Regions from separate parts of the Mesorhizobium sp. A556 genome, predicted to be linked through region 2. Evidence: riboswitches for the same ligand, from Rfam matches in the RefSeq annotation. Region 2 holds a riboswitch; each other region holds the start of a gene.

Region 1 (7,775 bases), on a different contig from region 2:
CGCACAGGCCGAACTCGCAGGCGGCGGAAATACGCACGCCCGATGCGCGCGCCGTCTGCAAAACGGTTTGGCCGGCGAGACATTCGCCGTCGACGCCGGAGAGCGCAAAGTGGATCGGGATGGCGGCTTGTGCAGGCTCGCCCGCCGGCGTCGCATGCTGCGGGCTATCGGCAAAGGGTGCCGGCACCGGCTCGATCGCCGGTGCGCCAAAACTTTCCTGATGATAGTGCGCCATGTCGAAACCGGAGGTTTCCAGCATCTGGCTGACCGCGCGCATGAAGGGTTCCGGCCCGCAACAGAACACTTCGCGCTCGCGGAAATCGGGCGACAGCATCGGCAGGCGTACCGCATCGATGCGGCCCATATGGCCGAACCAGCTTTCGCGCGACGAGCGTTCCTCGATCATGAAGCCGAGCGACAGGCCGGGCATGCGCATGCCGAGCAGTTCCAGTTCCTTGCGGAAGATGATCTCTTCGGGCCTGCGCGCGCAGTTGACGAAGGAAATATCAGTCTGCGGGGTAAAGTCGTTCAGCCAGCGCAGCATCGACATCATCGGCGTAATACCGGAACCGGCCGAGATGAACAAATATTTGGCCGAAGGATGGTTGTGCAGCGAGAACTCGCCGGACGGGCCATAGGCCTTGACCCGCTCGCCCGGCTTCAGATGGTCGAACATCCAGCGCGTGCCGACGCTGCCGGCCTGCGCCTTGACCGTCACGGCGATCGAGAACGGCCGCGACGGCGAGGACGACAGCGTATAGGTGCGCATCAGCGGCGCGTCCGCGACCGGCAGTTCCAGCGTGATGAACTGGCCCGGCTTGTAGCGGAACCAGGTCTGGTTGTCCGAACGGAAGGTGAAGGTCTTCACGTCCGGCGCCTCGTCGATGACGCCAACCACTTCCAGCACCTGAAGCCGGTCGTTCCACGGTATCATCTCGTCGAGATGCTTGTAGAGGCTGACTGCCGCGTTCATGGCTGCCTCCCTAAGCGACGTTCTTCAACGCCGGCTTCTCGCCCTCGGCCAGCCTTGGCCCGATAAAATCGGCGTACCAGTTGACGAACTGGATGACGCCGCCTTCGTGCACTTCCGAATAGGGACCGGGTTCGTAGGCCGGCGACTGGATGCCGAAGGCATTCTCCTCGACGATGCGGCGATCCTCGTCATTGGTCACGGTCCAGACATGGATGAGTTCGGCGAGGTCGTAATCCACGCCCTCGACCGCATCCTTGTGGACGAGCCATTTCGTGGTCACGGCCGTTTCGGTGGCGCTGATCGGCAGGACGCGGAAGGTGACGGCATGGTCGCCGAGGATGTGGTCCCAGGTCGTTGGATAATGATAGAGCAGCAGCGAGCCGATCCCCTCGGTCGAGACGCTGTCGGACAGGTTCTTCTTCACCGCCCGCTTGCCGGTCATGGTGTAGCTGACGGCATCGCGCAGCAGCGGCGCGCGGGTGGCGCGGAACTGGCCTGCGGGATCGATGCGGAACTTGCTGGGCAGGTTGGCGGCCTCGCATTTGGCCCAATGGGCCAGCATCTCCGGATCGCTGTCGGCGTCCTGGACGCCGGTGACGGTCGGGGCCTCGGGAAAGGTCTTGCACAGTTCGGGGTGGTTCGCCGCGCAATGATAGCACTCGCGGTTGTTTTCCCAGACCAGCTTCCAGTTGCCTTTCTCGACGATGGTGCTCTCGAAGGCGACCTTCGCTTCGGTCAGCCGGTGCGGCGCCAGGTAAGGCTCGATCATTGCCCGCATCGGGGCGAAATCGGCCGGCTTTTCAGCGAGGCAAATGAAGATGAAACCGCCGACGCTTTCGCAGGCGATCGGCTTCAGGCTGAAATCGGCCTTGTCGAAGCCCTGCGCCATGTCGCGGGCGAACAACAAGGTGCCGTCGAGTTCATAGGTCCACTGGTGGTAGGGGCAGACTAGCTTGGCTGCCGATCCCTTATCGGACGGGCAGACGCGGCTGCCGCGATGGCGGCAGGAATTGTGCAGGGCATGGATCTTGCCCTTCTGGTCCCGCACCAGCACCACCGGATAGTCGCCGATCTGCAGCGTGAAATAATTGCCGGGCTTCGGCACTTCGCAATCATGGCCGACGAAAAGCCAGTCGCGATACCAGATCAGTTCCATGTCGAGCTTGAAATAATCGGGATCGGTGTAGAAGGGTTGCTCCAGCGAGAAGCCCTGACGGCGGCGCTCGAGCCGCTTCAGCATTTCGGTCTTCGTGTCCATGTCCTGCCCTCAGCAAATGCTAGGACTGAACTGGTGGTGACTTCAGGGGTGAACGATTGCGCACCGGCACCGATTGCCGTCCGCAAGAATTCGCCTCTTGACCGCCCACCGCGATCAGTCGAGTTCACTTTGCTCGAGGCTGGTTTCCGGGCTTCGGAGTTGTCCTCCCGGACTGTCTCGACACCTTCCCAGGCTTATCGCCCAGTGGTTTTTGTCAAGACTTTCAACTCCGCTACCGTTGCGGGGGCAGCGCCGGCATCCAACCGGCTTCCCAATTATCCCGCCGGCTTTCGCGAACGGGCACCTAAGCATCACCATCTAATCACCGGGACATGGGGTCCGGCCATACGAAAGCGACATCGCCAAAGCGCAAAGGCGACAGGGCGAAAAAGGCGTCGTTCAGGCGCGTCGCTCAGGCGGGCTGGCCTTCTGGTTCAAAGGCCGGCCGGCTGGTGTCGATGAGCAGCGAGATGCAGGCGGCCACGATGGCGGTCATGCCCGCGATCTGGAACGCCAGTTCGTAATTGCCCTGCATTTCGCGCAGCGCGCCGCCGAAAAAGGCGGCGGTTGCCGCCCCGACCTGGTGGCCGGCGACGATCCAGCCAAAGACGATCGGGCCGGAGCGATCGCCGAAGGCTTCGTTGGACAGGCGCAGCGTCGGCGGCACGGTGGCGATCCAGTCGAGGCCGTAGAGCACGGCGAAGATGGTCAGCGCCGTGCCGGAAAAGCCCGACATGGGCAGGTAGATCAGCGACAGGCCGCGAATGCCGTAATACATGCCGAGCAGTTTTCGCGGGTCGAAGCGGTCGGTCAGCCAGCCCGACAGCGTCGTGCCGATGAGGTCGAACACGCCCATCAAGGCCAGCAGGCCGGCCGCCTTTACTTCGGGGATGCCCATGTCGCCGCAAAAGGCGATGAGATGCGTTCCGACCAGCCCGTTGGTGGTGAAACCGCAGACGAAAAAGGTGGCGAACAGATACCAGAACACACGTGTGCGCGCGGCACGGCGCAGCGTGCCGAGCGTGTGGGCGATGAAATTGCCCTGCGAGGCGGGCGATACCGGCGGCACGTCGTCGGCATCCGCGCCGAAGCGGACGAGGCCGATGGAAGAGGGCCGCTCCGGCACCAAAAGCCAGACCAGCGGCAACAAGGCGGCGCAGGCGATGGCGACGGCCATGGCGACCGGCCTCCAGCCGCCCCACTGCGCCAGCATCGCCAGCACCGGCAGGAACACCAGCATGCCAGTGGCGCTCGACGCGGACATCAGCCCCATGACCAGGCCGCGATTGGTCTTGAACCAGCGGTTGACGATGGTGGCGCCGAGCACGGTCGCCACGGCGCCCGAGCCGATCCCGGAAAAGACGCCCCAACTGGCGACCAACTGCCACGGCTCGGTCATCAGCAGGCTGGAGGCGGTCGAACCGGCCATCAGGGCAAGCGCCCCGAGCAGGATCAGGCGCAGGCCGAAGCGTTCCATAAGGGCGGCGGCAAACGGACCGGCCAGGCCATAAAGGAAGATGCCGATGGCGGCGGCGAGCGAAACCACGTCGCGGCCCCAGCCGAGCTCGGATTCCAGCGGCAGCATCATCACCGCCGGCGCGGAACGCAGGCCGGCCGCAATTAGCAAGCAGAAGAAGATGACGGCGACGACGACAAACGCGTAGCGCTGGCCAAGCATGCGGGGTTGGGCTATCATGTTACTGACCGGTACGTTACGGAGCGCCCACTATTCGTACCGATCGGTAACATTGTCAAGCGAGCCAGCGAATGTCAGACGCCAATAATATTGATGCAAGGATCAAGGATGGCGATGGCCACGTGCCGCGCGCTGCCGAAAAAATCATGACTGCCGCGTCCGACCTGTTCTACCGGCAGGGCATAAGGGCGATCGGCGTCGAGGAAATCGTCAAGACGGCGGGCGTCACCAAGCCCAGCCTCTACCGCAGCTTCGCCTCCAAGGACGAACTCGCCGCTTCGTATCTGAGGCACTACGACGGCGAATTCTGGGCGCGTTTCGACGAGGCGGTGGCAGCCCATCCGGGCGACGCGCGCGCGCAGATCGGCGCCTTCTTCGTCCGCATCGGCAAGCGAACCCAAAGACCCGGCTATCGCGGCTGCGGCCTGACCAACGCGGCGGTGGAATATCCCGAACACGACCACCCGGCCCGCGTCGTCAGCGAGGAAAACAAGAAGGAACTGCGCCGCCGCCTGCGCGCCATGGCGCTCGCGATGGGCGCGCAAGATGCCGATACGCTGGGCGACGGTCTGCTGCTTTTGATAGAAGGCGCCTATATCTCCGGCCAGCTTTTCGGAGAGGGCGGCCCGGCCGCATCGGTGGCGAAGAATGCCGACCTGCTGATCGGGGCGAGCCTGGCCGGTTAGGGTTGGGATAGTTCCGGTCGCCGGCCCGCAGAACAAAAGACGCGCTACACCAGCTACACCAGGCCGCGCTTGGCCATCATGGCTTCGGGCGAAGGCATCTTGCCGCGAAAGGCGGTGTAGAGTTCTTCCGGGTCTTTCGAGCCGCCGGCGGCGTAGATGTTTTTGCGCAAGCGTTCGGCCAGCGCCGGGTTGAAGGGGTCGCCGATTTCCTCGAAGGCCGAAAAGGCGTCGGCGTCCAGCACTTCCGACCACATGTAGGAATAATAGCCTGCCGAATAGCCGTCGCCGGCGAAGACATGGCCGAAATGCGGGGTGCGGTGGCGCATGGCGATGGTGTCCGGCATCGCCATTTTTTCCAGCATTTCGGCTTCGAAACGAAGCGGCTCGCCGGGCGCGTCCGCGCGTGCGTGATAGGCCATGTCGATCAGCGCCGAGGCGGTGAATTCTACTGTAGCGAAGCCAGCGCCAAAGGTGCGCGCCGCCAGCATCTTGTCCAGCAGTGCCTTCGGCATCGGCTTGCCGGTCTCGACATGCAGCGCGTGCTTTTCCAGCACGGCAGGAACCGTCAGCCAATGTTCGTAGAGTTGCGACGGTAGTTCAACGAAATCGCGCGACACCGAGGTGCCGGCAACCGATGGCCATGTCACGTCGGTCAGCATGCCGTGCAGCGCGTGGCCGAATTCGTGGAACAGCGTCCTGGCTTCGTCCACCGACAGGAGCGCTGCCTCGCCCTTCGGCGGCTTGGCGAAGTTCATGATGTTGTAGATGACCGGGCGCGAGCCATCGCCGAGCCGGTAGCCGGACTGCAGCGCGCTCATCCATGCGCCGGAACGTTTCGAGGGTCGCGCGAAATAATCCGCCAGGAATACGCCGCGCTCGGAGCCGTCCGCATTCTTCACCAGAAACGCCCGCACGTCTGGATGCCAGGTGGCGATACCGTTCTTCTCCTCGAAAGTGATGCCGAACAGCCTTGTCGCCACGTCGAAACAGGCGGCGATAACGCGGTCGAGTTGCAGATAAGGTTTCAGTTCCGCCTCGTCGAAGGCGAATTTCTCAGTGCGCAGCTTTTCCTGATAGAAGCGCCAGTCCCAGGCCGAAAACGTGTCGTTGCTACCCGCTTCCGCCGCCAGACGCTTAAGCTCCTGCTGGTCGGCGGCGGCTTTTTCCAGTGCCTTTTTCCAGACGGGATCGAGCAGCGCATGCACGGCCTTCGGCGTCTTGGCCATGGTGTCGTCCAGCTTCAGCGCCGCGTAAGAAGCATAGCCGAGCAGCTTCGCCTTTTCGGCGCGCAGGCGCAAAAGATCGCGCACGACATTGGTGTTGTCGCTGGCGCCGCCGTTCTGGCCGCGCATGGTGAAGGCGCGCCAGGCGATCTCGCGCAGGTCGCGGCGCTCGGAAAAGGTCGAAAAAGGCTCGTAGAGCGAGCGCGACAAGGTCAGCGCGTAGCGACCCTTGCGGCCACGCATCTCGGCGGCTTCGGCCATGGACGCTTTCAAGAAATTGGGCAGGCCGGTAAGGTCGGCTTCGTCGAGGAACAGCACCCACTCGCTCTCGTCGGCCAGCACGTTCTGGCCGAATTTGGTGCCCAGCGACGACAGTTCCTCGTTGATCGCACCCAGCCGCGCCTTGCCTGCCTCATCGAGTTTCGCGCCGGATCGGACAAAGCTTTTCCAAGTCTTTTCCAGCACGCGCAGCGTCTCGGAATCGAGGTTGAGGGTCGCGCTGCGCTGGTAGAGATCATCCAGGCGCGCAAACAGTTTTGCGTTCATCGAGATGGCCGAGAAATGCCGCGACATCTTGGGCGAGATTTCGCGCTCCAGCGCCTGGATCTCGGGATTGGTATGGGCGCCGGCACGGCACCAGAAGATCGAAGAAACGCGGTCGAGACTATTACCCGCCAGTTCCAGCGCGGCCAGCGTGTTGGCGATGGTGGCGGCTTGCGTACTGCCGGCAAGCGTGGCGATCTCGGCTTCATGCGCCTTCAGCGCCGCATCGAAAACGGCCACGAAATCGCCGTCGCCGATGCGCGAGAAATCGGGCAGGCCGAGCGGCCCGTTCCATGCGGTCAGCGGATGCGTGGCAAGGTCGATGGCATTATCGGGCATGAAGGGTTTCTCGTTGGTTGAGTGTCGGCGGGTCGCCTCGATGTAAGACGCCGGCTTGCGACCTGCAACCGCTAGAACGCGTCGCAGTTTTCCGCGACGATGGCCTGCGAACTGGCGGTAATGCGCCCGCCGGTCACGGCAAAGGTTTCCTGCGTCAGGAGATCGTTGTTCGGGAAATCGTAGCAGACGATGACCGTGGATACGCCGTCTTCGCTCTTTTCAAGGCGGTGCCGGATCGTCGCGCCCTTCGCGGATGCCTGCCATTCGTCCATCGAGGCGATGAATTCCTGCCTGTCCTGTTCGACGCCGAGATCGGTCAGCTTGATGCGCGCATCGGCCGAAAGCAGGTCGGACAGGCCGGCACGGTCGGCGATAAGCAGCGCCTTGTACCAACGCTCGATCACCGCCGCTTCGTCGGCAAAGGAAGGGAACGCAACCCCCATACTCAGGAGAAGGGTGGTGCTCACTATTGAAAGGCAACGCAGTTTCATGGCGGCGCTCCCTTGAGCATCGACCCGAAAAGCGCAATCCGGATTTCGGGTCGTTTCGATGCTCGATCAAACGGTAGAGCGCCTTTGTGCGCTCCAATGGACGATCAATCCAGTGTGGGCCGCTCGAAATCGCCGGTATCCTGGTTCATCGCCCATAGTTCGCCGGCCGAAATGTCGAACCATGCGCCATAAAGCGCAAGCTCGCCCTGTTCTTCCCGTTCCTTGATCTGCGGGAAGGTTCGCAGATTGTTCAGCGAATAGCGCACGGAGATGCGCTCCAGCGCCGTTTCACGCTCGGTCGGCGTCATCACCGTCGTGGAGGCCACGGCCTCGGCCGCCGGATGGATCAGGCTCATCCATTTGCCGATGAAGTCGCCCGGCTTCAACGGCTTGCCGCCCTGCGCCAGCGCCGCGCGGATACCGCCGCAGCGGCCATGGCCCATGATGACGATGTTCTTGACCTTCAGGATGTCCACGGCGAATTCCAGCGCCGCCGAGGTCGAGTGGAATTCGTCATCGGGTTCGAAAGGCGGGATCAAATTGCCGACATTGCGCAGCACGAACAG
Region 2 (7,775 bases):
CGGCGCTGCTAAAGCCGTTCCGCCGCGAGGAGCGGTAGGATCACATTGACGGCACCGACGGGCCTTGCCTCGTCCATTCGCCGTCCCGGAAAGGGAAACCTTTTGCTTACTATATGGTTTCCCAAAGGCTTGCTGGCCATCCTTGCGTGTGCTTGCTTGGGGTCACTGGTATTTTGAGGGGGATACAGCCATGCGCTTTTTTCTTGCTGCCGTCGCCACCCTGTCATTTGCTGCCACCGCGGCCCTGGCCGATCCAGCTTCGGACCTCAAAAGAGTCGACCAAGCGTTGAACCAGACCTTCAAGCAAATTCAGAAGCGGCTTGCGGACGACGCCGACGGCAAGATGCGGCTCGTCACGGCGCAGAGGGCGTGGATCGCCTTCCGAAACGCCGAATGCATTTTCCAATCCAGCGGCGATGACGGCGGGTCTGCGGCGCCGATGGTTGCCGCTGCATGTCAGGCTGAACTTACCAAGGATCGCACCAAACAATTGAAGGCTTATCTCACCTGCCAGGAAGGCGATCTCGCTTGCCCGGTACCTGCAGAATGACCGGGAGTAAAAAAATGCCGAATTTCAAGATGCGATATGTGCTGCTCGCGCTTGTGCCGTTAGCCGTCGTCGGCTGCGTCAGCACAGAAGAGCAGCGCTCGATGGACCAGGAAAAGTGTGCTTCTTTCGGCTACGCGCAGGGGACTGACGGCTTCGCCGACTGCATGATGAAACAAAGTTCGCAGCGTGCAGATGACGAGCAGCGCTCATTGGATCGCATGAATGCGCAAGAACAGCGAGACCGCGACCGCAAGGAAGCGCGACGCAAGCGTGACAGCTACGTCGATACCAGGCCGAGTTACGATAAAGACGGTAATCCGAACTTCGACACCCAGGGCAACTACCAGGGGTGTAATGGCGTGGGCTGTCTTGTCGATAATCCAGGCGATGACGATTAGCCAGACGATGACGATTAGGCCGGCTGCCGGGACGCCGCTGGTCGGGCTGTAGATACGCTAGCCCCGGCCGAAACTTGAATGGGCGAAATGCATGCGGCGCCAAGGCAAACTACGGCGTGCGGCGATAGCTCAGCACGGCTGATCGTCGCCGTCTTTCCGCCGTCCGCCGGCAAGCAGAATCGTGCCGCCCGCAAACGCCATCGCCAGCGTCGAGAAAGCGATGAGGCTTGGCGTGTGCGATGGAACGTTGCGCCAGATCGGGAAGATCACCTCGGCGGTGTTGAAAGCTTCGCCGCTGAACTGGCATTGCACGAACGAGGCCTGGTTGCGCACCATGTCGGCGTCGATCCGGGAGATCAGCGCTTCCGTAGGCTGCTTGTCGTCGGAGATATCGCGCATATGGACGAGTAGCGCTTGCGCCGCCGAGAGATAGGCGTGGCTGCATTCGTTGAACGGGCTTTCCTCGTCGCGCAGGCTGCCGGGAACCAGACCCCATAGACAGTAGCTGTACTGGACGTCGGCGAAAGTCAGCAGCCGCCGGAAGGTCGGGTCGGTTTTCGCCTGCCGCTTGGCCAGCGCGAGAATTTCGCCGCGATATTCGGCGGTGACGGCCATCTGGCCATGAGACAGGCCGGGGATCGAGATGCCGCTGGTCGGCCCCTCCGAACGAGCGCCATGGGCGCTAACTGGTCCAGCACTCGCAAAAAGCAACGCGGCGGCGCCCGCAAGGGACGCCGCCGTGTAGCGTGGTAAACACTTCGACACGTGGGTTAGCGCAGGGCCGGGCGGGCCGCGATCTTGTGGTTCGCGCGTCCGGCAAGATTACGCTCGGCGACTGCGCCGAAGGCGAGGCCGATTACCGTCCACAAGACGGCATGAAGCCCGAGCGAGGCAGTACGGAAACGCCACAGGAGGTCTGCGGAGAAGTTTTCCGGCACGTCATTGATGGTGGGCAGGGCATATTGCGCGACCACGGTGACGGCAAGGAAAGCCGCTCCAGCGATGATCGAGGCGTTCCAGGCTCCGTATTGCGCCCACAAGCGCCTTGCCAGGCCGATTGACGCGACCAGCGTGGCGATCGAAACGACGATCATGATGAAGAACAGTTCCGTTCGCACCCCGATGGTGTCGGGGTTGCCGACGGCCGGCGGCGTCGCTGGATACTTGATCTGCGGTATCAGCACGATGGCGATGAAACCCGCCAGCGCAATCAGGGCGGCGGTGCCGCGCGGCCCGAACCGGCCGATGCGCCCAAAGACATAGGCAAAGACCAGCGAGAACAGCCCGCCAAGGGCCGCGCCATAGACGACGGTACCGGTCAACAGGCCGATGCCGGCCTGCGTCGCGCGGGAAACGAGTTCGGTTTCTTCATCCGGCGCTTCACCGGATGCCTGCGCCATCAATTCTTCGAACGCGATGGCGCGGTCGATCTGGGGTTCACCGAAAACCCGGGCAAAGCCGAACGCCAGGAGACCCGCGAAAATGCCGACAAGCATCCCGCGAAGGAGAAGACGACCAACCATGTCAAAGCCCCCTTAGTGGCAGGGAAAGCCGAGCAGGTGGCGTCCGTCATGCACGAATTCGTGGATGTACATGCCACGGAAAAGCGACATCGCGCCTTCCTCGGAGCCGACGAAATAGACGGCGAGAAGGCAAAGCAGGCCGCCGAAGATCGCCCAAGGCAGGATCTCGCCAAGCGGGATCGGAAGCGGGCGTATGTCTGGATTGAAGGTAGCGTCGGACATGGTGTGCCTCCTGGGATACAGCGTCCCGTTGATGAGCCATGAAGCAACGAAAGAAGTCCTGACTCTCGGCATCGCGCTTCAAACGCTAGCCGATCACAGTGGCGCGACCGTACCGGGCTTTCACCGGTTTCCACTCACATTGCTTCAATGGCGACAGTAGTCAGCGCCGGTTACCCTGTCAACGAGGGTGTTGGGCGTGAAGGGCCGTCGGGCCGGCACGGTCGTGCTATGCTGAGCCAACGAAACGCGATGCGATTCCTCGATGACCGGACGCCTGACAATGATCTGCAGCGGCGCAACCGCCGCCACGCGCCACGCCGCGTTCCCGCTCGATGAGCCGCTCGAGGCAGGCGCAGTGGCGATGGCCAACACGCTCGGCCCGCAATTGCGCCGCGCCGACCGCGTCTGGACAGGGCCGGCGCTGCGCGCCAGGCAGACGGCGCAAGCCCTTGGCTTGCAAGCGGTTGAACGCCCTGAACTTGCCGATCAGGATATGGGCTCATGGAGCGGAAAGACGCTGGCCGCGATTTCCGGGCAGCAGCCAGAAAATATCGCGGCCTGGTTGGCCGTTCCTGCCGCGGCTCCGCATGGCGGCGAGGCGATCGCCGAACTGTCGGCTCGCATAGCCGCCTTGATGGACGCGCTGCTCGGCGAGCGCGGCCATACGATTGCTGTGACGCATCCGGCCGTCGTCCGCGTGGCTGTGCTTCATGTGCTGGGCGCGCCGCTCGAATCGTTCTGGCGCATCGATTGCGAGCCGCTGAGCGTCGCTGAATTTCGCACCGACGGACGCAGATGGGCGCTACGCGCCAGCGGCGTCATGCCGGCGAAGGCAAAAAAGCGTTAGCCGCGCACGGCCGCGAGCACGCCGGACAGTTCCTCGGCGAAAATATCGATCTCATGGTCGAGGCCGACGCTGACCCGGATGCATCGGTTGAGCACCGGCGCCATGGGCTTGCGAATGAACACGTCGCGCGCCAAAAATCCTTTCAGCACCTTGAGCGCGAAATCGCCGTCGCGGCCGCAGTCGATGGCGACGAAATTGGTGGCCGAAGGCAGCGGCTTCAATCCGTTCGCCTCGGCGATTGCCGCAATTCTCCGGCGACCGGCATCGACCCGCGCCACGACGTCTTGCAGCCAGTCCTGGTCGGCCAGTGCCTCGACGCCGGCAATCTGCGCCATGCGGCTGACGCCGTAGTGGTTGCGGATTTTCTCGAAGTCGGCAATGACCTGCCGCTCGCCGATGGCGTAGCCGCAACGGATGCCGGCCAGCCCGTAAGCCTTTGAAAAGGTGCGCATGCGGATGACATTGGTGCGCCCGATATCGATTGCCGGAAGCGCCGAGGCAGGCGCCAACTCGCCATAGGCCTCGTCCAGGATTAGCATCGTGGTTTCAGGCAGCGCCTCGATAAAGCGCATGATTTCCGCCGCATCCCAAAAACTTCCCATCGGGTTGTCAGGGTTGGACAGATAGACCAGCGGCGCGTTTTCCCGCCGCACCGCCGCAAGCAGCCCGTCAAGGCTTTCGCGGTCGTCTTCATAGGGCACTTCGACCAAGTGTCCGCCGGCCGCCGCGACGTGGAAATTGAAGGTCGGGTAGGCGCCAAGCGACGTGACCACCGGCGTACCGGGCGCGACATACATATGGACCAGTACGCCAAGCAGCCCGTCAATGCCTTCTCCGACGACGATATTTTCTGGCGAGGCGCCGTGATGGACTGCCGCAGCCTGCTTGAGATCGTAATTGTCGGGGTCGCCATACATCCACATATCGCCGGCAACCGCGGCCATGCCGGAAACGACGCGCGGTGAAGGCCCGAAACTGCTCTCATTGGCCCCCATGCGGGCGCGAAATGCCCGTCCGCTTTCCCGTTGCTGCGCCTCGGGGCCGACAAAGGGCACCGTTGCGGGAAGCGCGCCGACGATTTCGTTGAGGGGAGGGCGTTTCGACATGATGCATACTCGTTAAGGCAAGTGTTCTTCTAGCTACAGCCGCCATTCGAAGCGCGCAACCCTGCGCCCAGGCAGCGCACCATCAGATTCAAACGAAAAAACCCGGCGGTTGCCCGCCGGGTTTTTCTTCAGACAGAAAGCGCTGTCTTAGAACGAGCGCTGGAAGCGGATGATGCCACCGATCGAATCGTCGGTTGCGCCAGTCCAGCTGCCGGCACCAGCGACATTGTCGCCTTCGTTGACGTAGTCGACTTCGGCCGTGACTTTGAAGCCCGGAACGATGTCGTAGGCGACGTTCGCGGCAATGGCGAGGGTCTCGTCTTCGTCATACGAAACCTGTGCGTTCAAAGAAGTCTTCTCGTTGAGCTTGTACGAGCCACCGCCCCACAGAGCCCAGTTGCCGCCCCAAGGCTTGTAGAAGTTACGAGCGACGTTGTCGTCCGAACCGTAACCGCCCATGATGAACAGCGACAGCTGCTCGGTGGCGTTCACGTCCAAACGGACCTTGCCGGACCATTCTTCCCAGTTGCTGTTGTAGGCTGCGACACCGGAGATGCCACCCCAGCCAGCGGTGTACTTCACGCCGCCAACCACGTGCGGAACGTAGCTGTCGATGACGTCGAAGCCGTTACCGTCGGCGTTGTTGCCCTGCTCGACCGAGACGATCGCCGAGAAGCCGTTGCCGCTGTCGAACGTGTAGCTGATCAGGTTGGTTTCGAAGCCGCCGTAAGGAACCAGCGTATCCTGGATGACGTTACCGGCATAACCCTGGAAAGTGTCGAAGACCGACTCGTCAGCGCCGATGCGCAGGCCGCCGAGCTGGATCCAGGCGAAGTTCAGCGAAGTCGAGCTGACGCCATTGGTGTAGTTGAAACGCGTCTCGGTGTAGGTCTTCAACGTGCCGAGTTCGGTTTCCTGGCCGGTCCAGGTACGGAGCGCGAAGCGGCTCCGGACATTGTAGGAGCGGCGAGCGGTGCCGTCCATCACGTCGGTCGTGGCACGGCCGTCGAACGAGCCGGCATCGCCGCCCGAGATGTCGACGCGGACATAGCCGCCGACGCGCAGGCAGGTTTCGGTTCCGGGAATGTAGAAGTAGCCAGCGCCGTAAACGTCGCAGATGCGGACGTATTCAGCGGGTTCCGGCTCGGCGACGACGACAGCGTCGGCGGCGCGTGCACCGGATACTGCGACGAGAGCCGCAGCGGAGCCGAAAAGAAGGCTCTTAATGTTCATTTCTGACCTCCAGTCAAAAGTTAAAAAATGGGTCCGAGTATATTTTTGCTGAAGGACAGCGTTCCCCGCTTCACCCCTCATTACCGAAAAAGATGCGCACCGCGCCGCTTCCTCTTTCCCGACATTACCGATCGGTCGGTGGCGTTCAACCACGATCACGTCGCGAAAGCGTCGGCGGGATGCCATCGATTGCCGATGTTGCACAAATGACACGATTTGCGGCCTCGCCGAAAGCTCTTGTTAACCGTTGAGGCCGTGTGGCCCCTTGCGCGGGTCGAAATCCGGCCTGAAGCGGCGTCGGACGGCGAGAATCGCCTGCTGCCAGTGGATTCGGCAGGAATCGTCTTTTACCGGCTTCATGCGGATCGATTGCGGCCCGCCGGACCGCCGCGCAGGCCTGTTAATGTGTCAGGCAACGATGAATTTCCAGCAATTTGCAATTATAAGAGGGATGGTCATTGATTGTGTCCCGGCTTTTCTCTATCCAGCGCCGCAACGGAGAGGTGGCCGAGTGGTCGAAGGCGCTCCCCTGCTAAGGGAGTAGAGGTCAAAAGCTTCTCGTGGGTTCGAATCCCATCCTCTCCGCCATTCACCTTTTATCGCCTTGATTCCAAAAGAAAACCCTTGCGTTGCAAGGCTTTCAGCCCAAACCCTGCTACAAAGTTTGCTGCAAAACAGGGCGGGCCGGAGCATGAAATACGTCAAATTCGTTCGCGGGTGGTATGTCGTTCACGTTACCGTGCCGGAAGAATTGCGCCCAATCGTCGGGAAACGCGAACTTGTCGGATCGCTTCCGGTTGACAAAAAGGCAGCCGAACGCTTGGCGCACGGCGTTATTGCCGGATTTCTCGCCAAGATCGAGGAAGCCAAGGAAACGCTCGCCGCTGACAGGCCGACGCTCACGACCGCCGCGAAGGCGCACTATCGAGCCGAACTTGAGGATGACGACCGGGCGCAGAAGGCAGTTGCCAGCATCAATGCTACGTTCACACTGCATCGGGCGGACCGAAGGCAAGGACGAGGCCCGCGAGGATCACAAGCGCCAGCGTCGCGCCGATCAATGCCGGTCGCCAACTGCGTGTGACGCCTACGGCCAGCACGATGATAAAGGCTTCGACGACCTCCACCAGCGAAGCAAGAAACGCTGCCGTGAAGGTCGACAACACAGGGGGTCAGGCTGTGCACGAAGGCCTCCTACCTGTCAGAACCCTGCTGCGTTAGACCGCTGGCGTCGTTGGCATATTGCCGCTCCGCCCCTGCCGGGGAGATGGACGTCGAGACGGTCTTGTGACGTGTTTCCCCTGTCATGTCCACACGAGAGAAGTTGCCGGTCTCTTGATGAGGCCATTCAGTTTTCGAGCCGAACAAAACGATAGCCGCCACCGGCACATGGTCCGATCCTAGTGGAGGACCGACGGTTCGTTGCTCGATTTTCATCCATTTACGAACAAGGATGTGGTCAACGGGTGCGCCGAACCAAACGGGGAGCCCAAGGCCAGAAAAGAAACGGGTCGCGGCAAACAAAGTGTCAGTCGATCCAGCTATCGTGCCCGTGCTGGAAAGAAGCGAAGAAAAACGAAGCGACCAGGACGACATGTTCAGGTCGCCCGCGATGATTACGGGACGGTGCGGCTTCTCGGCTTTGATGGCCGCCGCGACTTCGTCGAAAGCCTCGTTTCTCCCCTTCCAGTCCTGGTAGTTGCGAGCATTCATGGCATGAAGACCGTAGATCGACACTTTCGATATCGAGGTGAGGCCCACCGGCACCAGTATAACCGCTCGAACAATGCGTTTGTTGCTCAGTTCTAGATCTGATTGTTCCTGACCGAGCATGAATGGATAATGGCTGGCGACCACGACATCTGCCGATGACCGGATATATGGGAAGTGCGCCTT
Region 3 (7,775 bases), on a different contig from region 2:
CGCCATAGGCGTGCGACGCGGCTGCGAGATAGGCCTGGCCGATTTCTTCGCGGGTGCTCCAGTCGCCGCTGGACAGAAGGTCTTCGACGCCCGCGCCATAGGTGCCGGGCGACGAGCCGAAAATGCGGGGGCTGATTCTTCCGGCGGCGCGGGTTTCGGCGGCGAGCGGGTTTTCCGAATCGTCCTCGTCGCGGGTGGCGACGGCATTAGCGGCAGCGTCGATCAGCGCGATCTGCGTCGGGAACATGTCGCGGAACAGGCCGGAAATGCGCCAGGTAACGTCGACGCGCGGGCGTCCAAGCAAAGCGGGCGGCAACACCTCGATGCCGGTGACGCGGCCGGTGGCGGCATCCCATTGCGGGCGGCATCCCATCAGCGCCAGGCCTTGCGCGATTTCCTCGCCGCCGGTGCGCAGCGATGCCGAACCCCACAGATCGATGACCAGCGAGCGCGGGTAGTCACCATGCGCCTGCATGTAGCTGAGCACGATTTCGTCGCTGGCCGCCTTGCCGATGTCGAACGCCGTGGGCGTCGGCATGGTGCGCGGGTCGGCGGTAAACAGATTGCGCCCGGTCGGCAGCACGTCGGTACGGCCACGCGCCGGCGCACCCGCCGGGCCGGCGGCGATGTGCTTGCCGTCGAGCGCGGCGATCAGCGCGTCTTTCTCGGAGGCAGTGCTCTGGCGGCGCAAGGGATCAGCCTCGTCTTTGGGCGAGCGGCCGTAAATATGCAGGCCGTCCTTGATGGCGAAATCCTTCAGGTCGCACAGCCAGGCATCGATGCGGCGCAGGGCTTCGTCGGGCGCATCGGTTTTCGCGACGCCCGCTTCCTTGGCGAGGTTGGTTTGCGCGGCGGTTTCGACGATCAGCTTGGCCAGCAGGTCGCGGCGGCGGCGGTCGAGGCCGTCGGCTTGCGCATACTCGTCCACCAAGCGCTCGAGCTTCTGCTGGTTTTCGTCCAGTCCGGCTTCCATCAGCGGCGGCGGCAGGTGCCCGAGTGTCACGGCTGAAATGCGGCGCTTGGCCTGTGCTGCCTCGCCCGGATTGGAAACGATGAAGGGATAGACGACGGGAAGCGAGCCGGTGACGATCTCGGGAAAGCAATTTTCGCTCATGGCGACCGTCTTGCCGGGTAGCCATTCCAGCGTGCCATGCGCACCGACATGGACGATGGCATGGACGCCAAGCACCCTTCGCAGCCACAGGCCGAAGGCGAGCAGTTCATGGCGCGGCGGCAGCGTCGGGTCGTGATAGTCGGCGCGGCGGTCGGCGGAGCGTCCACGATCGGGAGCCAGTGTTACGGTGACATTGCCGAAGGTGGCGGCGCGGAAGGGTATTTGGGGGTGGGTCGTGTTCAGTTTTCCCCAAGCTGCCTCGACGGCCTCGCATGCGGCGGCGGGCAGTTCTTCGGACAAGGCAAAATAGTCGGAGGTGCTCAAACCGTGGCTGCCGCGCTCCAGCAGTTCCAGCAGCGCGCGAGGCGATTGCGGAATCGCTTCAACGGCATAGCCGTGGTCTTTCATGTCGTGCAGCATGGCTAGAACGCTGGAAGGCACATCGAGACCCACCGCATAACCGGTGCGACCGGGTGCGCTTGGATAGTCGGGGATCAGGATCGCAAGCTTGCGCTCGGCTCGCGGGGTGCGTTGCAGGCGGACGAAGGCTTTTATCCGATCCGCCACTTGCGTGACGCGGTCGGGTTCGGGGCGGTTGGCGAGCGCGCGCAAACCGAGCGCCGGATTGGTGTCCATCTCGCCCTTGAACGAGATCGCGCCGGCCAGGATACGGCCGTCAAGTTCGGGCAGGACCACGTGCATGGCGAGATCGGCGGGGGCGAGGCCGCGCTGGTTTTCTTGCCAGATATCGCGGCGCGTCGTTGCCACGATTACCTGGAATACCGGCACGCCGGCGCGGTCGAACAGCGTCTGGCTGCCCGGTTCAGCACCCGAGGCGAAGGCCGTGGCGGCGACGATGGCAGAGGGGTTCAGCGTGGTAAGAGCGGTTTCGACGACGGCAAGCGAGGCCGGGTCCTTCAGGCTGGAGACGAAGATGGGAACAGGCGTCATGCCGCGCTGCCGGAGCGCTTCGGTCAAGGAATCGATGGGGGCGATATCGGCCGCCAGCAGCATCGAGCGATAGAAGAGAATGGGAACGACGGCGGCTGTTTCGCCCTCTATGCAGGGCACTTCGACGACGCCCTTGCCCGGCTCGTAATAGCCGGCCTTGGGTACTGTGACCGGCTCGGCGGCGGAAATATCTGTTCCGGCCAATTTCGCCAGGCGATGCACCAGGGCTGCCATGTTGGCGGGGCCGCCTTCGCGAAAATAGTCGAGCAGGGCCTCGAGTTCGGCGCGGTGCAGGGTGGAGGCCTCGATCAGCCGCAAGTCCTCGTCGCGGCATTCGCCGGGCAGCAGCGCCAGTTTAATGCCGCGAGCGCGCGCGATGGAAGCCAACTGGTCGCAGCCGTAGCGCCACCAGTCATAGCCGCCAAGAATACGGACTAGGATGACCTTTGCATGCTGCGCAACGCTGTCGATCCATAGATCGACGGACATGGGATGGCGCAAATCGCGCAAGGGCGCGAGCCGCATCGACGGCAAGCGCTGCGCGTCGGCCTGCCATGCAGCCGCCAGACCGGCCAGATCACTATCGGTGAAGGACAGCGCCACCACATCCGCCGGCGTCTGCCGCAGATCGACAGGCTCGGCGAGATCGTCGAGCGAGGCGGAAGTGGTGGTCAGAATGTGCATGGGCGGCGCGCCGACTTTATCCGATCAATATTTTCTCGATGACGGGGCGGTTCAACCCTTTCAGGCCGATGACCACCAGGCGCGAGCGGCGGTCGTCTTCGGGCGTCCAGACGCGGTCGTAATAGTGAGTGACGCGGGGGCCGACCGCTTGCAGCAAAAGCCGCATCGGCTTGGTGGACACTTCGACAAAACCTTTCACGCGCAGCACGTTTTCCTGTTCGGCGGCGGCGATGACGCGCTTGGCGAGGTCGTCGGGGTTCGCGATCGAGGGGATGTCGATGATGATCGAATCGAAATCGTCGTGCTCATGACCGCCCATGCCGTCGTGATGGCTCCAGCGGTTTTCGATGTCGTCTTCGACGGCGAGGCCGAGACCGAGCAGCACCGACGGATCGACCTTGCCTTGCGAGACCGGCAGGGTTTTGACGGCGCGGGCACGGCTCTTGGCGATGATGTCGTTGGCGCGCGCCATGGCGGCATCGTCCATGAGATCGCTCTTGGACAGGATGATGAGATCGGCGCAGGCGACCTGATCCTCGAACACTTCCTCGACCGGATCGTCATGGTCGAGCGTCGGGTCGGCGGCGCGCTGGGCGGCCAGCGCATCCATGTCGGAAGCGACCTGACCGGCGGAGAGCGCTGCGCCATCGACCACGGCGATGACACCGTCGACAGTGACGCGACTTTTGACCGTCGGCCACTGGAATGCCTGAACCAGCGGTTTCGGCAGGGCAAGGCCGGACGTTTCGATCAGGATGTGATCGACAGGGGGCTGGAGCGACAGGATACGGTCGAGCGCGGGCACGAAATCGTCGGCGACCGTGCAGCAGATGCAGCCATTGGCGAGTTCGACGATATTTTCCTCGGGGCAGGTGTCGATGCCGCAGCCTTTAAGAATATCGCCGTCGACGCCGATGTCTCCGAATTCGTTGACGATGAGGGCCAGCCGCTTGCCGCTGGAGTTCTCCAGCAAATGGCGAACCAGCGTGGTTTTTCCCGAACCGAGAAAGCCGGTGATGACGGTGCAGGGAACACGGGATGCGGTCATGGTCAGTCCTTCAGCGTGGCAAGGGGAGGGATGCGTGCGACGAGGCCGCGTTTCAGCGAATCGGGGCGGCCGCGCCAGGGGATGAGGCCGTCGCTGGACGTGGCGAAGAGTTTTGCGCCGGCGACGAGATCGGGGCCGCTGGTTACGGTCAGGTCGCCGAAAACATAGCTCCAGCAGCCGTCGCGCAGGATGGCTGCGCTGAGGCGGCGCTTGCAGTTGCCAAGGCATTCGACGGTGCGGATATGGATGTTTTCGTCGATAGCGGCGCGGCGTGTATTTTCCGCCAACGTCTCGCCTGCGCTGGGACGGGCATCCGAGCCGGTTTCGTCGCGGCACGATGAACAGACGATGATCGTCGCCTCGATACCGGATAGAATATCGGCGGACTCAGCCGGAAAATTGCCGTTCTGGTTCAAGACCTGCTCCATGCCCGGAAACCCGCCAGGCTATCGGATTATTTCTCGCAGACGGCAGGTCTCCTGGCTCGCGGGTCATCGCCTTGGCCGCCTTCCCAGGAAAATCCCAGTGGCATTCGGCCTTGGCTCGTCGCTTACAGTTGCGGGGACAGCCGCGGATTTGCGACTTTCGTCGCGCACCGCATTCCCTCTTCGCTCCTCCCTGTGAAAAGAGGAGACCGTCTGGAGCGGATTTAGGCGTTAGTGAGAGGCCGTGTCAACGTGTCGATGCGACAGCGCGATGTCGGCCAGCGCCGGTCCGAGATCGCCGGCCGGCGTGATTTCGATATGTTCAAGGCCGAGCCAGCCCTGCATCTGCTTCAGTTCCTCGAAAAGATGGGCGGCGGCGTCTGTGGGTGCGGTCGCTTCGGCGTAGGCGGCGTGGACGCGCAGCACGCTTGCCGGGCGGTCGGCCTTGAGGTCGACGCGGGCAGCGATTTTATCGCCGAGCAGGAAAGGCAGCACATAGTAGCCATACTGGCGCTTTTCGGCCGGCGTGTAGATTTCGATCCGGTAGCGGAAGTCGAACAGGCTTTCGGCGCGCGAGCGCTCGAACACCAGCGGATCGAAAGGCGCGAGCATGGCGCGCGCCTCGACCTTACGCGGCATACGGGCGTCCTTCTGGAGATAGGCCGGCTTGTTCCAGCCCTCGACGCGGACAGGCAGAATTTCGCCTTCATCGACCAGTTCTTCCAGCCGGCCCTTCATGTCGGCAGGAGAGAGACGAAAATAATCGCGTAAACAGTTGGCGGTGGCGACGCCGTGGGCGCGGGCCGAGATGCGCAGCAGTTCGCGATGGGAGTCGGCGGGCGAGGGCGTGGGCAGGGCCAGGACCGCCTGCGGCAGCACGCGTTCGGGCAGGTCGTAGAATCGCTCGAAGCCGCGCCGATAGGCGGTGGTGATGCGCCCGGCCCAGAACAGCCATTCGAAGGCGTGCTTAGCCTCGCTCCAACCCCACCAGCCGCCGGAACCTTTCTGGCCGTCAAGCTCGGATGCGGCAATCGGCCCGCGCGCCACGATTTCGCGAAAAATGTCTTCTATATAGGCGGCGCGTTCGCGGCCGAATTTGGCGAGGCCGCCATACATGCCGTCGCCGCGCTCCGCCCGCGCCATGCGCCAGCGCATCAACGGCCAGGTTTCGACCGGAAGGTAGGAAGCTTCGTGCGCCCAATACTCGAAGACTGCACGTTTTCGTGAAATGGCAGCATTGTCGAGCAGCGAAAGCGGGTAGGGGCCGAGCCTGGAATAAAGCGGCATGTAGTGCGCGCGGATCACGGCGCTGACGGAATCGATCTGCAACAGGCCGGTCCGCGACAAAACGCGCGAAAAATGCCGGCGGTCCGGCGTGCCGGCTGGCCGCGTGTCACAGAAGCCTTGTGCAGCAAGCGCTATGCGGCGCGCGAGCCGGAGCGATATGTTTTCCTTCATGCCGGTTCCGGGCAATCCTTGAGCTTGGGGGCGGTGATTCCACGCATGGTAACAGGCATCCGGTACAGGAATGTCAGGAGATAAAAGTGGAGTAAAAAAAGAAGGAAATCAAACGCGCGCCAATCGGGCCAGTTTACCCACCGACGCCATTCCGATACCGTATTTTGAACAAGGTTTGACTTGCTTCGCCCGGAGTGCTGCGCTAACCCTCGCCGCGTTGCAGCATAGGCTCTAAACCGGTTCAGCACGCGCGTCGCGTTTCCGTGTTCGAGAATGGTGCTATAGATCAAGGCGGATTGGCCGCATCGGGAAGTTGGAGCATGAACGCGCTTATCAGTTCATACCTGCCCATCGTCATTTTCATCGGCGTGGCGCTGGTTGTCGGTCTGGCCTTGCTGGCCGTACCGTTCATGGTGGCCTTCCGCAGCCCCGATCCGGAAAAGCTTTCGGCCTATGAATGCGGCTTCAATTCCTTCGACGATGCCCGCATGAAGTTCGACGTCCGCTTTTACCTGGTGTCGATCCTGTTCATCATCTTCGATCTTGAGGTGGCTTTCCTGTTTCCATGGGCGGTCTCCTTCGGCGAGATCGGCATGCTCGGCTTCTGGTCGATGATGGTGTTTTTGGCGGTGCTGACCATCGGCTTCGCCTATGAGTGGAAAAAGGGAGCGCTGGAATGGGATTGAACGACAGTTCCGGCACGCTGGTCGCGCCGCGTCCCAAGGGTATTCTCGATCCGAACACGGGCAAGCCGGTCGGCGCGGACGATCCGTTTTTCCTGGGCATCAACGACGAGCTTTCCGACAAGGGTTTTCTCGTCACCTCGACCGAGGCATTGATTACGTGGGCGCGCACGGGCTCGCTGATGTATATGACCTTCGGCCTGGCCTGCTGCGCGGTGGAAATGATCCACTCCGCCATGCCGCGCTATGACAGCGAGCGTTTCGGAATCGCGCCGCGCGCATCGCCGCGCCAGTCGGACGTGATGATCGTGGCGGGCACGCTGACCAACAAGATGGCGCCGGCGCTGCGCAAGGTTTACGACCAGATGCCGGAGCCACGCTACGTCATCTCCATGGGTTCCTGCGCCAATGGCGGCGGCTATTATCATTATTCCTATTCGGTGGTGCGCGGATGCGACCGCATCGTGCCCGTGGATATTTATGTGCCCGGCTGTCCGCCCAGTGCGGAAGCGTTGATGTACGGCCTTCTTCTGCTGCAGAAGAAAATCCGCCGTACCGGCACGATCGAACGGTGAGCGCATGAGCGACCTACTTTACGACCTGGCGGATCATATCGCGGCAACCGTCGGTGCGGACGTCCTCGAAAGCGTCGTCGCCTATGGCGACCTGACGCTGACGGTGAAGGCCGCCGACATCGTCCATGTGGCGACTTTCCTGCGCGACGATCCGAAATGCCGGTTCATATCCATCATCGATGTTTGCGGGGCGGATTACCCATCGCGCCCTGACCGTTTCGAGGTGGTTTACCACTTCTTGTCGCCGCATTTGAACCATCGCATTCGCATCAAGGTTTTGGCGAATGAGGATACGCTGGTGCCGTCGATTACCGGCGTATTTGTTGGCGCCGACTGGTTCGAACGCGAGACTTACGATCTTTACGGCATCCTGTTTTCCGGTCACCCGGATTTGCGGCGCATCCTTACCGATTACGGTTTCGAAGGGCACCCGCTGCGCAAGGATTTTCCGCTGACCGGCTTTGTCGAGGTGCGCTATGACGACGAGGCCAAGCGCGTCATCTACGAGCCGGTGGAATTGAAGCAGGAATTCCGCAATTTTGATTTTCTCTCGCCATGGGAAGGCACGGACTACGTGCTGCCGGGCGACGAGAAAGCCAAGGCGAACTGAGGCAAACTATGGCCGAAACGTCGGTACGTAATTTCAACATCAACTTCGGCCCGCAGCATCCGGCGGCCCACGGCGTTTTGCGCCTTGTGCTCGAACTGGACGGCGAGGTCGTGGACCGTGTCGATCCGCATATCGGACTGCTGCATCGCGGCACCGAAAAGCTGATGGAGCACAAGACCTATCTCCAGGCTGTGCCCTATCTCGACCGGCTCGATTATTGCGCGCCG
Region 4 (7,775 bases), on a different contig from region 2:
GAGGAAGCCGGCTGCGCATCGATCGCGTCCTGCTGCACCTCCACCAGCACTATCCTGAACCGCTGCATCTGGCGGAAGTGGCCGAGATTGCCTCGCTGAGCGTCTCCGGCCTGCATCGCATGTTCCGCAAGCACACGCAGGCGAGCATCTCGGACTATCTGATCGGCCTGCGGATCGGCGAGGCGTGCTCGCGCCTTTCAGGCACGAACCAGCCCATCCAGCATATCGCCGACGAGGTAGGCTACGCATCGCTCGCCAATTTCAACCGGCAGTTCCGGCGGCTGCGCGGCATGTCGCCCCGCGAGTATCGCTCGTCATTCTCCCGATAGGCTGGTACCTGCAATCGGCCCGAGATCCACCGACTTTCCATCAAGCTCATTGATGAGTTTGCAATGGTGTGCAAAATATCGAGACCGACACATGGCCATGGCCTGAAATTGAAAATTCCAAAGCCTCAAAACAGCTTCTCAAGCGCCAAGCAGGTCGCGGAACTCGCGGGCGTCTCGCGTTCGGCGGTATCGCGCACCTTCACGCCGGGAGCAAGCGTCTCCAGCCAGACGCGCGAACGGGTGATGCAGGCCGCCGAACAACTCGGCTATCACGTCAATCATCTGGCGCGCGGCCTGATGCGGTCCTCCACAGGCATCGTCTGTCTGGCGGTTGCCGAAGCGGATACGCCGTATCAGGCGCGCATGCTGCAGGCGTTGGCCCGGCATTTGCGCGACGCGGGCAAGGTTATCATGGTCCTCAACACGTCCGGCCCAAGCCAGGACATAGACCATGCCCTCAAGCAGACATTCAACTACCGGGCCGATGCAACGGTCGTCTTATCTGGAGCGCCGCCGCAATCGCTGATCCGCAGTTGCCTTGAAAACGGGCAGCGTCTTATCCTGATCAACCGGGACGACAGGTTCTCCGGGCCGCACAACATTCAGGTCGACAGTGCCGCGGCGGCGGAGGCAGCCCTTCATGCGTTCGTGCGCGCCGGCTGCAAAAGGCCCGCCCTGGTAACGTCGGCGGCCGGAACGCCGAGCCTCTTGAAGCGCGAAGAGGCCTTCGTGTCGGCGGCCCGTAACCATGGGCTGGATGTTATCGTCTGGCGGGAAGGCCGGACCTCCTACGACACGGGCGTACGGGGGGCGCGGCAATTGTTTGCTGGCAAGATGCGCCCGGATGCGGCCTTTTGCGTAACGGACCTGATCGCCTGCGGCTTTCTCGATACCGCCCGCCACGAATTCAAGCTGGACGTGCCGCGCGACCTTTGCGTCATCGGGTTCGACGACATCGAACAGGCCGGCTGGGCGTCGTATCGGCTCACCACTTTTGCCCCTCCGGTCGAGGCCATAGCCTTGCATGTGGCGGAACTGGTTTCGTCGCCGCAAGACGGCGTCAATACCAGCAGCCGCATGACCTTTGCCGCACCGATCGTCTGGCGCGAAACCGTAAGGCCCGGCCCCACCTGAACCGCGTCAACACTACCTATGGCTGAACCCCGACCGAGATCAGTTCCCGCCTTTCTTCGACCCAGAGCGCGCCGCCCTGGCTGACGGCGTCATACACCGCGCGGCCGATCGCGGCGCCGATGTCGGTATGCAGCCCGGCAAAATTCTCGCCGCCTTCCATGGATGGTGCTGCGACGGCGATACAATCGGTCCCGGTTCCGGTGATGGGCTTGCCGCCCTGACGCCAGTCCAGATCGATGATGGCCGCGGTCCGGGCCTCGGTCGCGATCGACACCGCCTCGATCAGGGCCGCTTGAGAAAGCGGCCGGTCGACATGGGCGAGCAGGTTGATGGTGCCGACGGCGGCGCCAAGCAGCGGCGGCGCGCCGACCCTTGCGGCATTGCCCAGGCCGACCGTCGCAAGGCAGGTCGCGGTGGCGGCACCGGATACCGCCGTTGCCAGATGATGGCGCTCCACATAGCGCGACGTCATCAGGTGGACCGCATCCGCGTGGCCTGCCGCCGCCATTCGCGTTTCGAGCAACCGGGCGGGATCGACGCCCAGCGGCAGGTCGTCGTTTCGAACATGCAGCCACGCGACCTTGCGTGCCGTGACGAAACCCGGCCGGGTAAGCGACCAGCTCAGCACGGTCTGCGGAATGGCAAATTCCGCGACGAGAATGGGGCTGGCGCACGAAACTGAAAAGGCTTTCATGCCGGCTCTTCTTTCATTGCTCAAGCCAGCCGGCAAGATGCCCGCGCGCAGCCTTCAGAATTGTTTTGGAACTTCGGCCCTTGAGCGATTGACGCCCCTGCCCGCGCCGACTAGTTTCCGCGCTGGAACTGGTGCCGCCGCAAGGTGGTTTAAAAGGGAACACGGTGAAGCCGGCAAACCGGCCGAAACCGAGACTGCCCCCGCAACTGTAACCGTTGAGCCTTCTTCCATTGGCCACTGAACGCGCTCGCGTGCTCGGGAAGGCGGAAGACCGGTAATGACACGGAAGTCAGGAGACCTGCCATTCCAGTCACCCATGCCCGAACACGAGGGGTGTTCAGGCGCGGTCGTCCGTGGCGGTGACACGATAACGTGTTGCCGCGCGCCGGGACGGTCGAGGGGGTGGAAGATCAACCCCGCCAATCGCTGGAACCAGAACGCGGCTTGAAATGAGCCAGGGGCGAACAGCTTCGCCTGCAAAGTTCTGGGGGTCGAATTGAAGAAGATAATCGGGGTGGCCGGCGCGTTGGCGCTGGTGCTGACAGGCCACGCGGGGGCGCAGGAAGCAGGCACGGACGCTTCCGGTGCAACGAAGCTCGACCGCATCCTCATCACCACGCCCTTGCGGCGTGAATCGTCGCTGGAACGGTCGACGTCATCGGTGACCGTGGTAAGCGAGGAAGAGATCAAGCAGTCGGCGGCTTCCGACCTGCTGTCCCTGTTGAAGGCCTATCCAGGCGTCACCGTGACCGCCAATGGCGGCATGGGCGCGGATTCGAGCATTTCGCTGCGTGGAACCACCGCCGCGCAGACGCTCGTGCTCGTCAATGGCGTGCGCGCAGGCTCGGCAACGTCGGGAACCGTCAACCTGTCCGGCATCCCGCTGGCTTCGATCCAACGCATCGAAATCGCCAAGGGCGGTCACTCCGCGCAATATGGCGCGGACGCTATCGGCGGCATCATCAACATCATCACCAAGCAGGGCGGCATCTGCGCCGACGGAAGCAAAAGCTGCGGTACGGTCACGGTGGGCGTCATACATCCCTGGGGTGGGTATCTGTCCGGCAATCTGCAAGGCCAGAGCGAAGACGGCACGAACTATTCCTTCGGCGCCCAAGTGCTGGGGACGCAGGGCTACGACTTCACCGTGCCTTCCGCCTATGGGCACGAGCCGGACAAGGACGGTTTCCGGCAAGGCTCGTTCAATTTCTCGCTGTCGAAGGACATGGACTGGGGCCGCATCTATTCCGATGGGCTTTATGCGCGTGGCCGCAACCAATACGACCGCCAGCCGGTGAACGAGGCCGATACCAGCAATTTCTCCGGCCGTATCGGCGCGCGTATCGACCATTCCGATAGCTGGTCGTCCACCGTCGAACTGATGACCGCGCTCGACTATGCCTCGAACTTCGGGCCGAGCGAAAAAGGCGACGATTTCGACACGCTGCGCTATGGCATTCTCGCCTCCACGCAAAAAACGTTCGAGGTCGGTGAAGCGAAACATACGCTGTCGGGCGGGGTCGAAGCCTATCGCGATACGGTCGATGGCAGTTCCATCTCCGCTGTCGCTTATGCCAAGACGGAACGCGACCTGACGGGCGTCTTCGGCCAATATTCGTTCGAGTACGAGGCGCTTACCGTCGATAGCGGCCTGCGCTACGATCACGACGAGCAATTCGGCAGCGCCACCACCTACAATATCGGCGCAAGCTACGAACTGACGGACGGGCTGGTGGCGCGCACCTCCTACGCCACCGGCTTTCGCGCCCCGACCTTCAACGACCTCTATTATCCCGACCCCTATCTGTCGGGTAACCCGGACCTGAAGCCGGAGCGGTCGCGGTCCTACGAAATCGGCTTGAACTGGCAGGCCACGACCCAGACAAGCCTCGACATGGCGGTCTATCGCACGCAGGTGAAAGACCAGATCAACTGGGCGCCCATCGACCCCAACGACGCGTGGGGGCCGTGGCACCCGGACAACATCGATCAGGTGCAGATAACCGGTTTTGAGGCGACCATGGCGCATGAATTCAACGCCGAGTGGAGCGGCCGGCTGGGCATCGACATTCGCGAGCCGCTCAACAAAAGCCCCGGCGTGCATGGCAAATACGTTGCCTATGGCGACCGCTTCAACGCCACCGCCGGGCTGACCTACAAGCCGACGACGAAACTCGAGCTTTCGGCCGCCGTCATCTATGGCAGGGCGCGCTATGCCGACGCCGCCAACCTCGTCAAATTGCCGGACTATGTGACGGCGGACTTCACGGCGCTCTATGCGCTCGACGAGCAGTCGCAGTTCAAGTTCTCGGTGGCTAATATCTTCGATGAGCAATATCAGACCAAACAGGACTACCGGGCTCCGGGGCGGACGATCGACCTGAGCTTCACCCGGTCGTTCTAGGAGCCTTGGCCATCATGACCGCCTCCCCGTCGCGGTGCCGCCTTTTCGGAACTGCCCTGGCGGCGGTCATGATGTCGCTTGTCTCCGCGGCGGTCGCCGCCGAACCTGGGCCGCAGCGCGTCGTTTCGATCAATTTGTGCACCGACCAGTTGGCGATGCTGATGGCCGGGCCTGGCCAGCTTCGGTCGGTGTCCTTCCTTGCTATCGAGAAGGGCACCTCGATGATGGTCGACGAGGCCGCCCATTACCGGCTCAACCATGGGCAGGCCGAGGAGATATTCCTGATGCGGCCCGACCTGGTGCTGGCCGGCACCTACACCGCCAAGGCAACGGTTGGCCTGCTCGAGGAACTCGGCTTCCGGGTCGAGCAATTCGAACCGGCTTCCTCTTTCGAGGACGTGCGGGAAAGCCTGATCCGCATGGGCGCATTGCTTGGCCGTGAACAGCGCGCCGCCGAACTGGTCGCGGAACTGGACAAGGGACTGGCCGACCTTGCCGCGCAAAAGGTGCCGGCCACAAATGCCGCCTTCTACTACGCCAACAGCTATACCTCCGGCTCCGGCACGCTGGCCGACGCCATCGTCAAGGCGGCGGGGCTGACCAATATGGGCGAGACGCTCGGCTTCAAGGGCATGACGCGGATGCCGCTGGAACTTCTGATATTCGCCAACCCGGACATCATCATCGAGGGCGACAGCCAATACAGCGCGCCGGTGCTGGCCAAGGAGAATTTTGTCCATCCTGCCTTCACCGCGCTTTCGGGCCGGGTCGTGCCCATACCTGATAAATACACGATCTGCGGCGCGCCGTTTACGCTGGAAGCCTCGCGCATGCTCCAGCGCGCCGCGCTTGGCCAAGGCAGCGACGCGCAATGAGCGACGCCCTGCGCTTCAAGCTGGTGCTGGCAGCCCTTGGCGTGCTCACGCTCGCTTTGTTCTTCCTGTCGCTGACGGTCGGGCCGGCGGCGGTGGCGTTCGGCGACAGCATACGGGCGCTGTTTTCCACGAACGGCGGCACGATTGCGCTGATCATGCAGGAAATCCGACTGCCGCGCGCTATTCTGGGGCTGATGATCGGCGCAACGCTCGGCCTGTCGGGGGCGACACTGCAAGGCTGGCTGCGCAACCCGCTGGCCGAACCGGCGCTGCTCGGCGTCAGCGCCTCCGCGTCGCTGGGCGCGGTGATCGCGATCTATACGGGCTTGTCCGCCCTGTTTCCGCTCGGGCTGCCGCTGGCGGCGCTGGCGGGTGCGGTTGCCGCCGTGCTGGTGGTGCAGGCGATGGCCGGCCTGCGCGGCGGCGCGCTCACCGTCATCCTCGCCGGTATTGCCGTGTCGAGCCTTGCCAGCGCCATGACAGCACTTGCGCTCAACCTGTCGCCCAATCCGTTCGCGGCCCTTGAAATCATGTTCTGGATGCTCGGCTCGCTGACCGACCGCTCGATGACGCATGTGTGGCTGGCCGGCCCGTTCATGCTGGCGGGATGGGCAATGCTGGCAAGCCTCGGCCGCTCGCTCGATGCGCTGACGCTGGGCGGCGATGCGGCCGCAAGCATGGGCGTCGACATGCGCCGGGTGCAGTTCTTGGCCGTGTTCGGCACGGCGGCTTGCGTCGGGGCGGCAACGGCCGTGGCCGGCGTCATCGGCTTCGTCGGGCTGGTCGTGCCGCATATGCTGCGTCCGCTGGTCGGCTCGCGGCCGTCGCGTCTTTTGCCGGCCAGCGCGCTTGGCGGCGCCTGCGTGCTTCTGGCGGCCGACACGCTGGTGCGCGTCATCGCGCCCGAGCGTGACCTCAAGCTCGGCGTGCTGACCGCCATCGTCGGCGCGCCGTTCTTCCTATGGCTGGTTTACAGGACACGGAGCCAGATGCTGTGAGCCTGCTTTCGGTCAAGAACCTCCATGCTTCGCTCGGCGGCAAGCCGGTGCTGAAAAACCTGTCGTTCGAGGTCGCCGCGGGCGAGTTCGTCGGCTTGATCGGGCCGAACGGCGCGGGAAAATCGACGCTGCTGCGTACCATCCTCGGTTTCATTCCGCATCAGGGCAGCGTTGCCGTCAACGGGCACGACGCAGCCACTTTGAGTGCACGCGAGCGCGCACGCCACGTCGCTTATCTGCCGCAGGAGCGCGACATCGCCTGGCCGGTTTCCGTCGAGACGGTCGTTGCGCTCGGGCGCTTCGCACACCGGCCAGCCCTTGCGGCAGCCAATGGCGCCGACAGGGAAATCGTAGAGCGCGCCATGCGACGCATGGAAATAGACGGATTTCGCGATCGATCGGCAATGGAACTTTCGGGCGGCGAAAAGGCGCGGGTGCTGATTGCCCGCGCCTTGGCGCAGGACGCGCCGCTGCTTCTGGCCGATGAGCCGGCCGCCGGTCTCGATCCGTCGCACCAGATCGCGCTGATGAAAACCTTCGCAACGCTTGCCAGCGAGGGGAACGGCGTTGTCGCCTCGATGCACGATCTCGGCCTTGCCGCGCGCTGGTGCTCGCGGCTGATCCTGCTCGACAATGGCGTCGTGGTCGCGGACGGTCCGCCCCGCGAGGTCTTGACGGCAGCTAGGCTGCGCTCGGTCTACCGCGTCGAAGCCTATTTCGGCGAAGCCGGAGAGCGGCCGATCATCCAGCCGCTCGACCTTATCGCGGCCGACCGCAAGCCCGGCTGAAGCGCTCCGGCTTGTCTTGGCATCTAGGTGGATTGGCCGCCCGCGCCACTTCTTTTGTCGTGGCGCGGGCTGTCGCTGTGATGTTCAGATGTTCTTGGCCGCCATCTCCTTGGCGATATATTCGGCCTGCCGGATCGCCAGGCTAACGATGGTCAGGGTCGGATTTTCTGCGCCGCCCGAGGTGAACTGGCTGCCATCGGACACGAACAGGTTCTTGATGTCGTGTGCCTGTCCATGTTTGTTGACGACACCGTCCTGCGGTTTCTCGCTCATCCGGTTCGTGCCCAGATTGTGCGTCGAAGGATAGGGCGGGGTCGGTAGGGTGCGCGTTGCGCCGACCGCGTCGTAGAGCGCGATCGACTGCTTGTAGGCGTGGTTGCGCATGGCGGTGTCGTTGGGATGGTCGTCGAAATGCACGTCGGCGATCGGCATGCCGTGCGCATCCTTTTCGTCGGCGTGCAGCGTGATGCGGTTTTCCTCGCGAGCCATGTCCTCGCCCACGATCCACAAGCCGGCCATGTGGTCGTAATGGTCGATTGCGGTGGTGAAGGAA

Evidence for each region. Region 2 has a riboswitch for cobalamin ahead of ACX3P0_RS06430 (CbtB domain-containing protein). Riboswitches for the same ligand answer to the same signal wherever they lie in the genome.
Region 1: another riboswitch for cobalamin. It lies ahead of ACX3P0_RS09415 (aromatic ring-hydroxylating oxygenase subunit alpha); the one in region 2 lies ahead of ACX3P0_RS06430 (CbtB domain-containing protein).
Region 3: another riboswitch for cobalamin. It lies ahead of ACX3P0_RS02285 (DUF1636 family protein); the one in region 2 lies ahead of ACX3P0_RS06430 (CbtB domain-containing protein).
Region 4: another riboswitch for cobalamin. It lies ahead of ACX3P0_RS17975 (TonB-dependent receptor plug domain-containing protein); the one in region 2 lies ahead of ACX3P0_RS06430 (CbtB domain-containing protein).

The regions. Positions count from the first base shown of each region.
Region 1 is NZ_JBTMXA010000003.1:197,185-204,959, reverse strand. Features, by position in the region: gene ACX3P0_RS09420 (FAD-binding oxidoreductase) at 1-973, opposite strand, end outside; gene ACX3P0_RS09415 (aromatic ring-hydroxylating oxygenase subunit alpha) at 984-2,231, opposite strand; cobalamin riboswitch at 2,352-2,554, opposite strand; gene ACX3P0_RS09410 (MFS transporter) at 2,644-3,927, opposite strand; gene ACX3P0_RS09405 (TetR/AcrR family transcriptional regulator) at 3,999-4,613, shown strand; gene ACX3P0_RS09400 (M3 family metallopeptidase) at 4,667-6,718, opposite strand; gene ACX3P0_RS09395 (nuclear transport factor 2 family protein) at 6,790-7,209, opposite strand; gene ACX3P0_RS09390 (carbonic anhydrase) at 7,314-7,775, opposite strand, start outside.
Region 2 is NZ_JBTMXA010000002.1:385,806-393,580, forward strand. Features, by position in the region: gene ACX3P0_RS06405 (ABC transporter permease) at 1-38, shown strand, start outside; gene ACX3P0_RS06410 (lysozyme inhibitor LprI family protein) at 191-550, shown strand; gene ACX3P0_RS06415 (hypothetical protein) at 565-948, shown strand; gene ACX3P0_RS06420 (hypothetical protein) at 1,078-1,713, opposite strand; gene ACX3P0_RS06425 (CbtA family protein) at 1,719-2,471, opposite strand; gene ACX3P0_RS06430 (CbtB domain-containing protein) at 2,484-2,693, opposite strand; adenosylcobalamin (AdoCbl) riboswitch at 2,697-2,852, opposite strand; gene ACX3P0_RS06435 (histidine phosphatase family protein) at 2,974-3,540, shown strand; gene ACX3P0_RS06440 (pyridoxal phosphate-dependent aminotransferase) at 3,537-4,646, opposite strand; gene ACX3P0_RS06445 (porin) at 4,794-5,879, opposite strand; tRNA gene ACX3P0_RS06450 (tRNA-Ser) at 6,377-6,467, shown strand; gene ACX3P0_RS06455 (hypothetical protein) at 6,535-6,876, opposite strand; gene ACX3P0_RS06460 (hypothetical protein) at 6,866-7,045, opposite strand; gene ACX3P0_RS06465 (endonuclease/exonuclease/phosphatase family protein) at 7,074-7,775, opposite strand, start outside.
Region 3 is NZ_JBTMXA010000001.1:468,690-476,464, forward strand. Features, by position in the region: gene cobN (cobaltochelatase subunit CobN) at 1-2,749, opposite strand, end outside; gene cobW (cobalamin biosynthesis protein CobW) at 2,766-3,797, opposite strand; gene ACX3P0_RS02285 (DUF1636 family protein) at 3,800-4,225, opposite strand; cobalamin riboswitch at 4,250-4,451, opposite strand; gene ACX3P0_RS02290 (winged helix-turn-helix domain-containing protein) at 4,454-5,680, opposite strand; gene ACX3P0_RS02295 (NADH-quinone oxidoreductase subunit A) at 6,001-6,366, shown strand; gene ACX3P0_RS02300 (NuoB/complex I 20 kDa subunit family protein) at 6,357-6,938, shown strand; gene ACX3P0_RS02305 (NADH-quinone oxidoreductase subunit C) at 6,943-7,548, shown strand; gene ACX3P0_RS02310 (NADH-quinone oxidoreductase subunit D) at 7,557-7,775, shown strand, end outside.
Region 4 is NZ_JBTMXA010000009.1:148,035-155,809, reverse strand. Features, by position in the region: gene ACX3P0_RS17990 (helix-turn-helix domain-containing protein) at 1-329, shown strand, start outside; gene ACX3P0_RS17985 (LacI family DNA-binding transcriptional regulator) at 438-1,463, shown strand; gene ACX3P0_RS17980 (adenosylcobinamide amidohydrolase) at 1,480-2,157, opposite strand; cobalamin riboswitch at 2,270-2,477, shown strand; gene ACX3P0_RS17975 (TonB-dependent receptor plug domain-containing protein) at 2,654-4,561, shown strand; gene ACX3P0_RS17970 (ABC transporter substrate-binding protein) at 4,630-5,436, shown strand; gene ACX3P0_RS17965 (FecCD family ABC transporter permease) at 5,433-6,434, shown strand; gene ACX3P0_RS17960 (ABC transporter ATP-binding protein) at 6,431-7,222, shown strand; gene ACX3P0_RS17955 (GMC family oxidoreductase) at 7,307-7,775, opposite strand, start outside.